DNA from 2 places in the Idiomarina sp. 29L genome. Region 1 is predicted to be linked to the other one. Evidence: predicted binding sites of a transcription regulator. Region 1 holds the regulator's gene; the other holds the start of a gene.

Region 1 (4,730 bases):
TAGACGTGCGGCACGCCACATTTCATAGCTTAGGCGACCAAAGTTGCTGTACGGGTCTTGATAAAAACCGGCTTCCAGACCTAAGTACTCTGAATACAGTCCCCAGCCTTCACCAAACGCGGAAATATAAGTCTGCTGACGGTACTCAGGTAAGTCTTCTAACTCTCCCGCAATGGCATTTTGTAAATGGTGGCCCGGGACTGCTTCGTGCAACGTCAGTGCTTCCATCTGGTATAACGGACGACGGTCTAATGCATAAGTGTTTACCCAATAAAAACCAGCGCGGTCGTCCCGGTTGGTACCAGAGTAACGGCCGGTGGTGTACTTCGGCGCAATCTCTTCAGGAACCGGAGCAATGCCATACGGTTTACGCGGTAAGGTTTTGAACAGCTTAGGTAACTGTCCATCCATCTTCTTCGCAATCCAAGCCGCATAGTGCAACAATTCTTCTGCGGTTTCAGGATAAAACTGGTCGTCAGTACGCAGAAACTCAACGAACTCGTCAAAGTCACCATCAAAGCCGGTTGCTTCAATGGCTTCGAGCATTTCACCGCGAATACGAGCGACTTCCTGCAAGCCTATTTCATGAATCTCATCAGCGGTCATATCCAGTGTGGTGTAATGCTTAATACGGTTTTGGTAAAACGCTTCACCGTTAGGCAGTTCACTGGCACCAACGCTTTCGCGTGCGTTCGGTAAGTATTCGGTGACCATAAACGTAAAATAGTCGTCGTACGCTGGCATAACCTGCTCGTCAATGGCGGTTACTGCGTCAGCTTTTAATGCTTCCCACTCAACGTCGTCGACAAAGCCGGGCTGCTGTACAAATGGCGAAAAGTAAACGCTTTCTTTGGCGTCCTGAACAATGTAGGCCAAGATACTCTCTTCAAACCCTGCCATAGCTGCTGCTGGCTGTGTGTAACCTTCGTCTATCGCTTTTCTTAGCCAGTGTGTCTGTTGCTCCATGTAGCGCGGAATGCTGCGTAACTTTGAAATATAGTTCTGATAATCTTCAACTGAGTTAAAAGACGTGTATGACGGCATAAACGCCAGTGAACTATGGAAGCTGCCTTCAGCGGTTAACGGCATGTAATGCGCATTGAAGCGGTATTCGTCGACACGGTTTTTTAGCGAATAGCGAATCATCGCGTGGTTAATTTTATCTTCATCGCTTAACTGACTCACGTTAATGGCGTCCAGTTGCTCCAGCCACTTTGATTGTTTCTCGTATCGAGCCTTAAGCGCCTCCGGAGACATATCGGTCAGCTCGGTATCGCTGGATTCATTCATTCCTTCCCAGATGCTGTCTGCCAACTGATGAAATTGCTCAGCAACGCTCTGTTGTGCAACGTTTTGTTGGGTCGGTTGCTGTGACGTTGTTGTCGCACAGGCGGTTAACCCTAATAAACTTCCAATAAGAATCAGATTACGCATGATTTTTCCTTGCGGTGTCATAACGAATACAGGCATTCTATAATGCCTTTTGCATGAGTTAATGTAAAAAACAATGCAGTGAACTCACAATAATAATAGTTAAACGGGAGAAAAGGGTGGATAAAGCGCAATCAGGGATATACGCCGAGCCAAATTTGCACGGCTTAACCTTGTTTTGTCACGTCATGAGTGACGATGTTGAGAGCTTACGCCGCAAGTTGTCGCGGTTTCCCTCTATTGTCCAGGACCTCGACGCCCGTTTTTCAGAAGCCATGCTGACGGGCTTTGTCGGTATTGGGGCGGAATATTGGGACATACTGTATCCGCATAAACGACCGTTGCACTTACAGACCTTTCCTGAACTAAGTGATTCCGACCGTGAAGCACCGCGGCATCCATTCGATCTTATTATCCATATTCGATGTGATCGCTTCGACGCTAATTATCTCGCCGGCCGAACCATTATGGAGTGGTTTGGCTACGACATAGAAGTGGCTGAACAGATACGCTCTTTTCGCTATTTAGACGGACGTGACTTAATGGGCTTTATTGATGCGCCGGATAACCCAAGGGGGATGCGTAAACGTCAGGCCGCGCTTATTAATGCAAACGACGATAGCGACTTTGTTGATGGCAGTTATTTGTTTGTCCAGAAAATTCGTTATGACCTGCGCCGATGGGATTATTTAGGCCCTGAAAAACAAGAGCAGATCATGGGGCGGGAAAAAGTCTCCGGTGAACGGTTGCCGGAGGCAATGATTGATGGCGTTACCCACGCCGCTAAAGCGAAGTTGATGGACAAGAAAGAGCAGCCAATACCTTTGTTGCGGCAGAACATGCCCTGGGGAGACTTACGTGAACAAGGGTTATTGGGTATGTATTTTTCTCATGCGCCAAAGAGTGTGGTCGAGTGGCTGAAGATTCGTTACTACGCCGATGAACAAGGGCAGTATGATCCGGTGCTGGATTACTCTCAGGCGGTGTTAAATTCAAGTTTCTTTGTGCCGTCGATACGGTTTTTATCTGAAAACCGTGAGTTACCGAGCACTCAAGAAGACGGCAGTACAGACTGATTCGCAAACAGTTCTTTGACTTTTTGCAGCGTGAAGTCAATATCCTGTACTTTCACCGGTGCGATAAAAATAGTGTCGTCGCCGGCAATGGTTCCCAGTACGCCTTCTTTTTTACCAACCGAGTCGAGTAAACGAGCAATGAGTTGAGCGGCGCCGGGACTGGTGCGAATAATGACCATCACATCATTATGCTGAATATCCAGTACAAGTTGGCTTAATGGTGCTTTAGTAGAGGGCACCGCTAAATCGGGCGGCAGACAGTAAACCATTTCCTGCTTCGCGTTACGGGTTCTGACGGCGCCGTACTTACTCAGCATACGCGACACTTTTGACTGGCTAATACTCTCAAAGCCTTGCTCTTTCAGTACATTAACTATTTCGCCTTGCGAGCCGTAACGCTCTTCACGCAGTAACGTTTTGAAGGCGTCAATTAATTGATCTTTCACCATTATCGTGCCGCTTCCTGACTGTCATTTTATGCTATAATGCGACCAGTTTACTGCATTCTGTGACGCTATTCGAGCTTTGTTATAAAAGGCTTGTCAGTTGTATTTAACAGCGTATTCAAGTACAGTTTTGCACCAAATTCTGCATGTTTATGCAGTTCTAATCGACAAACAAAACGGAGTCTGAGATGAAAGTAGCCGTATTAGGTGCGGCCGGTGGTATCGGCCAGGCATTGTCATTACTTTTGAAAACACAACTTCCAGCAGGTTCAGAGTTATCTTTGTATGACGTTGCGCCAGTAGTTCCAGGTGTTGCGGTTGATCTAAGCCATATCCCTACCGACGTAAAAGTCACAGGCTTCGGTAAAGACGACCTTGCGTCAGCATTAGTTGGCAGCGACATCGTATTAATTCCTGCTGGCGTACCACGTAAGCCAGGTATGGATCGCTCTGATCTGTTCAACATGAACGCAGGCATCGTTAAAAACTTAGTACAAGGTGTTGCAGACAACTGTCCTGACGCTTGTGTTGGTATCATTACCAACCCAGTAAACACCACCGTGCCAATTGCTGCTGAAGTTCTGAAAAAAGCAGGCTGCTACGACAAGCGTAAGCTGTTCGGTGTCACCACTCTGGACGTTATCCGCTCAGAAGCCTTTGTTGGTGAGCTGCGTGGTCTGAATCCAGAAAACGTAAACGTACCGGTTATTGGTGGTCACAGTGGTACAACGATTCTGCCATTGCTGTCTCAGGTTGAAGGTGTTGAGTTTACCGAGCAAGAAATCAAAGACTTAACTCACCGTATCCAGAACGCAGGTACGGAAGTTGTCGAAGCAAAAGCCGGCGGCGGTTCAGCAACCCTGTCTATGGGTCAGGCTGCAGCGCGCTTTGCTCTGTCATTGCTGAAAGGCCTGCAAGGTCAGGACACTGTTGAGTGTACCTATGTAGAAGGTCCGGGCGACAACGCTAAGTTCTTCGCGCAGCCAGTACGCTTAGGCAAAAACGGCGCTGAAGAAATTCTGTCTTACGGTAAGCTAAGCGCTTTCGAACAAAAATGCATGGACGACATGCTCGACGGTCTGAAAGGCGATATCCAAAAAGGCATCGACTTCGCCAGCTAAGCTTTCAGCTATCCGCTCTTGAAAATATTGGGGCGGGCCAGCATTGGCTGGCCATTGCAGGTTATCTTCCGAAAGACGCCTGCAAGTACGTCCCTGTATGGCTTGGGCAGCGCCATCCTTGGCGCTGCACACTTTCTCCAGATAACCCTGCAATGACTTTTCGCCAAGACTGACCCACCCCAATATTTCCGCGCTACTTACTGAAAGGTATGTAGCCTGATGCAATAGCATCAGGCTACAGAAATGGCTAAAAGGGGGCAGGTTGCTTATTTGTGAGCGTTATGAGTGTTGATAGCTTTTGTCGCAGAGTGTCGAAGGCCAGGGATGGCCTTCGTCAAGCCCTCGTGGATGAGCTCGTAGCGTCTCCGCTACAAAAGCTATCAATGCTCAAGCGAAACAAGTGAGCAATCTGCCCTCTCCCAAGCCCTACAGGGATGTATTCACGGGCGTCGTCCGAAACAGAACCCGATCCCCCCAAAGCATTTCTTACGCCACTCGGTCGACTGCCAGATGGGTTAGAGCGAGTAAAGCTTGTTTATAGTCGGAGTCGGGGAGTTCGCTTAGGGATTCGCGCGCTTGTTCGGCGGCTTTTAATGCTTTGTCACGGGTGTACTGTAAAGCACCCGTTCGCTCCATAGCGGTTAGTACGGTTTGTA
Region 2 (4,730 bases), on a different contig from region 1:
CAAGGTCAAAGTTTCCAATGCATTATAGATATTAAGCTTTTCTGAATGATGCACGACTTTACCGAGACGGTAATGCCAAAATGCTTCATCCAGACCCACCGCAGCTTCAATACCACTCACACCCGCGATGGTTCCGGTTTCGGTGTCTTCCATCACAAATAAGTAACTTTCGTCACCCGGTGTTTCGACGCTTTCCTTTCGAAAAGCTTTTTGGGCACGATCAATACGGCGCTCTAATAACGACTGATCGACGGGCAACGAGGTAAACCCGTGCCCCGACTCAATCGCACACTGATAAAGCGCTTCGTAATCTGACGGCTTAATGGGTCTGATTAGCAACATAAAAACGCCTCAGTAATTAACCAGCAACCTGAGCAACGGCTTTTTCAAAGCGTTGCAGGCCTTCTTTGATATCGTCTTCAGAGATGATGAGCGATGGGGTAAAACGTACAACGTTTGCACCCGCTACCAATACCATCACGCCGTGCTCTTGTCCCGCTAACAAGAACTCACGTGCTTTACCTTCATATTGCTCGTTGAGCGCCGCGCCCAGCAACAAGCCCTGGCCACGAACTTCACTGAAGACATTATACTTTTCATTGATGCGCTGCAGTTCTTCTTTAAAAAGCTGCTCGCGTTTTTTAACGCCGTCCAACGTTTCTTTGGTGTTCACAATATCGAATACCGCTTCAGAAACAGCACAAGCTAACGGGTTACCACCATAAGTACTGCCATGCGTTCCTGGTTTCAGGTGCTCTGCAATTTCTTTAGTCGTTAACATAGCGCCAATTGGGAAACCGCCGCCCAATGCTTTAGCAGAAGTTAAAATGTCAGGTGTTACGCCTAACTGCTCGTAAGCGTAAAGTGTGCCGGTACGGCCAAAACCCGTTTGAACTTCGTCGAAAATAAGCAGTGCGTTATTCTGGTCACACAATTCACGCACAGTTTTCACGAACTCAACGTCTGGCGCTACCACACCACCTTCACCCTGCAGCGGCTCCATCATAACGGCACACGTGTCGTCAGAAATAAGTGCTTTCAACGCTTCAGCATCGTTATAGTCAACGTGTTCAACAGCGCCTGGTTTTGGACCAAAGCCGTCTGAGTACGCCGGTTGACCACCAACGGTTACCGTAAAGAAAGTACGACCGTGAAAACCTTTAGTAAAAGCAATAATTTTTTGCTTATGCTCGCCGTGCTTTTCAATGGCCCAGCGACGCGCCAGCTTAAGTGCCGCTTCGTTGGCTTCTGCGCCAGAGTTTGCGTAGTAAACACGGTCAGCAAAAGTAGCGTCTGTTAATTTTTTAGCCAAGCGAATAGCCGGCTCATTAGTAAATACGTTACTTAAGTGCCACAACTTTTGGCTTTGCTCTTGTAACGCTGACACCATTGCCGGGTGACAATGACCTAAACAGTTAACAGCAATACCGCCGGCAAAATCCACATACTCGCGGCCGTCTTGATCCCACACTCGGGCGCCTTCGCCTTTAACTGGGATCATTGACGCTGGGTTGTAGTTTGGAACCATAACGTCGTTAAACATTTCGCGATTTACTGCCATTTTGTCTGTCATTACTCTCGTCCTTATCGCTCATGCGAATTAACAAAGGTGTCAACAAATGAATGTCTTGAAAAGGGCGCTATTATGCCAAAATTTGACCAGCTTGTCTGTGTTAATTCCTTTCAAACCCCTTTTCATATCAGCATTTGGGAATTTATTGCGTTTTAACTGAATAGTTATGCTTAAGCGCGAATAGTGACTGAATCTTTACTCACACTTTTTTCTTTAAGTTTCGTGTTGTAAAACTTATTAACAACTCTTTATCATGAATTGCATTGCTTTTTGTTCGTTCTTCTTTTAGCCTGAAACTAGTCCTATACAACTTCGGCAGAGGCTATGGAAAAAGAAACACCGACAATACCAGAATCATCTCAGCCCCATATGAAGTTAAATTACTTACGTCCGGGCGATATGATCGACGTTGAGTTTGCATCTGCCACCAAAGTACGCACGAAACTCCAGCTTATCGGCTTTGACAGCGGTCGCTACTTATTGTTGAAGCAGCCCAACCCCAAAACCGATGGGAGCTATGTTGACGTTTTGTATGAAGGAAACCCGGTCATTGTTCGCTTGGTTCTGGAAGGTGAAGCTGGTGAGTGCATTGCCTTTAAAAGTAAAATACGAGCGGTAACCAACTTTCCTTTTCGACTCGTTTACCTTGACTACCCTAAAGAAGTTGAACAGCGCGCACTGCGGGCTCAAAAGCGCGTCAGCACGCACATCCCCGTTGATGTTACCTCAGCAGCCGCTCAACCGGGAGAGCGTAAAAAGCTTGCCAGTGGTGTCATTGTCGATATTTCCTCAGCAGGTTGCAGAATACTCTTTAAAGCTCAAAACGCAGCAGGCAATGTGACGCACATGAATATCAAGGTAAACATTGGCTCAGGGTCGCAAAGAGAGCCGTTGACACTGTCCGGCCAAATTATGAACCAGCGTAAAGAAGTGGGCCGAATCGGTATTGGTGTTCGTTTTACCGACCCGGAAGAGCATATAACCGAAGTGTTTAGTCACCTGCTCATTGACACCGACTTCGAATGTTAGTCAGGAACAATGATTGGCGGACGTTTTAAACTCACGTTATTTAGCCGGGCGAGCGTTTCCGCCGACACCGAATACTTGTTCAATATGTGCTTACCTTCTTCCAGACTCGCTAAGTCGACTTCCCGCATCATGCGGAATTCACAATAAGCGTTTGCCTGAGCTAATACCTCAGCATACTCGGAATCATAGTGAGGTGTTGTTCTGTCTGCTTGGGTAAAATCGAGCAAATGCTTGCTGACTGGCACCCGCTTCAACCCCCAGCCTTCGGCAACCAAATAACTCACTTCTTTATCTTTCTCTAACATCAAGTCCCGCAAAAAACGCTCGTCCGGCGTTAACTGAACAAGCGCATTATGTCGTTCCGGAGACTTGTCGTTAACTGAGGCCATCGCGAACTCACGCTGCACGTCATCAAACAGCTTCAAGTACAGCTTAGTTAGCGCGATTTTGCCCAGCTCATGGAACATCCCCATGGTGTAAGCCAAAATCGGATCTTTTAACTTTCTTTCCACCGCAATGTTATGAGCCGCTATAGCGGTACCCAGAGAATGCTCCCAGACTTTTCTGCGAAACAACGTAAACGGCTGTGTCGACGGCGGTAACCAGTTTTGCATAATGTAAGCTGGTGCCAGTAGCCGAAGATTCTCGGTACCCACAAAACTCATTGCCACCCGCAAGTTATCCAATTTTACCTGCTTGTTACGATCAATAAACGGAGGTTGATTAACGGTACGCAGCAAGCCAGTATGAAACCAATCCATGCCCTGCACGATAGACTCAATACGACGCATTGAAGCGGCTTTTAAACTGAGGGTATCGAGAAGTTCAGGCAGCTTTTCCGGAAGAGGGATTAAACGCTCGCGAACATAGTCACCGTCTTCAATTGTTTTCAAGGCACGGTGATAAATTTCCTCATGCAATTCTGCTGAAATTTTATCTGAAAAACGTTGGCGTGCTTGCGCCTTTCTGTCACGCTCTTCGTAGTTTAGACGCTCTACCTCAAGTAATTGACGGCGCTGCTCCTTCTCCTCATCTTCAATACCATCGGCCGCAGAGCGAGCTTTACGCGCAAACGGAAAGCTAATTAAATAGTTAATAAACCGTTTCTCAAGCCGCAATGCGGGGTCTTTACTGCCACCTTCCGTGGTATTTGAAAAAAAATGAAACATCAATGCTCGCCTATGAAGTGTTTACTAGCGTAAGTATCGGCAATTTCAGCGCTTAGCAACAGTTACCAATCATCGTATATAACGTAAAAAATTCGCTAACAGATTATGTCCCTGTTTAGTCATTACCGACTCGGGATGAAACTGAACACCAAAAAGTGGCAGTGTCTTATGTCGAATCGCCATGATCTCTTGCAGCCCTGTTAAGCTTCTTGTTTCGGCATCAACAATAAACTCTTGAGAGAGTGTATCCGGCGCAACAACCAGTGAATGATACCGCGTCACGTCCATGGGAGTGGGTAACTCCTTGAACAGCCCCTGGCGATTATGCCTCAGACTAGACACTTTGCCGTGCATTACTCGCTCCGCACGAACAACGGTTGAGCCAAACACTTGAGCTAATGCCTGATGTCCCAGGCAGACACCCAATATGGGAAGCCTGTCTTTAAAGGCAGCAATGGCTTCTAATGAAATTCCAGACTCGTCGGGAGTGCAAGGTCCCGGAGAAATAACTAGGGCCTCTGGGTTTAAGCGCTCAATGTCTGCTACGCTAATTTCATTATTGCGGAAAACCTCAACAGACTCGCCCAGCTCGCAAAAATAGCGAGCCAGGTTATGAGTAAACGAATCAAAGTTATCAATGAGTACAATCATGTACCGGCATTACGCCTCTGGGTAAGGTACAAATCCGACGGCGTTATAAACATCTTTTAAGGTTTTTGCAGCAGCTTCGCGTGCTTTATCAGCGCCTTGCTTCATAACACTTTGCAAGAATGCCTGATCGTTGCGCATCTCATGGTAACGTTGCTGAACAGGCTCTAGCATAGCAACCACTGACTCCGCCACATCCACTTTCAAGTGCCCGTACATTTTGTCTTCATACTCAGGCACTAACTCGTCTATCGACTTACCTGTTGCGGCAGACATAATGCTCAGTAAGTTAGATACGCCAGGCTTTTCAG

The links. Region 1 encodes ArgR, which controls arginine synthesis, uptake and breakdown. Its sites were predicted from a motif close to ANTGAATANNTATTCANT; they were not measured.
Region 2: the regulator ArgR is predicted to act here: its motif matches at 1,729-1,746, upstream of EST55_RS12025 (aspartate aminotransferase family protein).

The regions. Positions count from the first base shown of each region.
Region 1 is NZ_SDJS01000002.1:263,487-268,216, reverse strand. It holds gene EST55_RS04930 (DUF885 domain-containing protein) at 1-1,434, opposite strand, end outside; gene EST55_RS04925 (Dyp-type peroxidase) at 1,551-2,507, shown strand; gene argR (transcriptional regulator ArgR) at 2,483-2,956, opposite strand; gene mdh (malate dehydrogenase) at 3,142-4,074, shown strand; gene ispB (octaprenyl diphosphate synthase) at 4,561-4,730, opposite strand, start outside.
Region 2 is NZ_SDJS01000005.1:275,101-279,830, reverse strand. It holds gene astA (arginine N-succinyltransferase) at 1-342, opposite strand, end outside; gene EST55_RS12025 (aspartate aminotransferase family protein) at 359-1,561, opposite strand; gene EST55_RS12020 (flagellar brake protein) at 1,898-2,602, shown strand; gene EST55_RS12015 (HDOD domain-containing protein) at 2,599-3,771, opposite strand; gene EST55_RS12010 (aminodeoxychorismate/anthranilate synthase component II) at 3,841-4,422, opposite strand; gene trpS (tryptophan--tRNA ligase) at 4,432-4,730, opposite strand, start outside.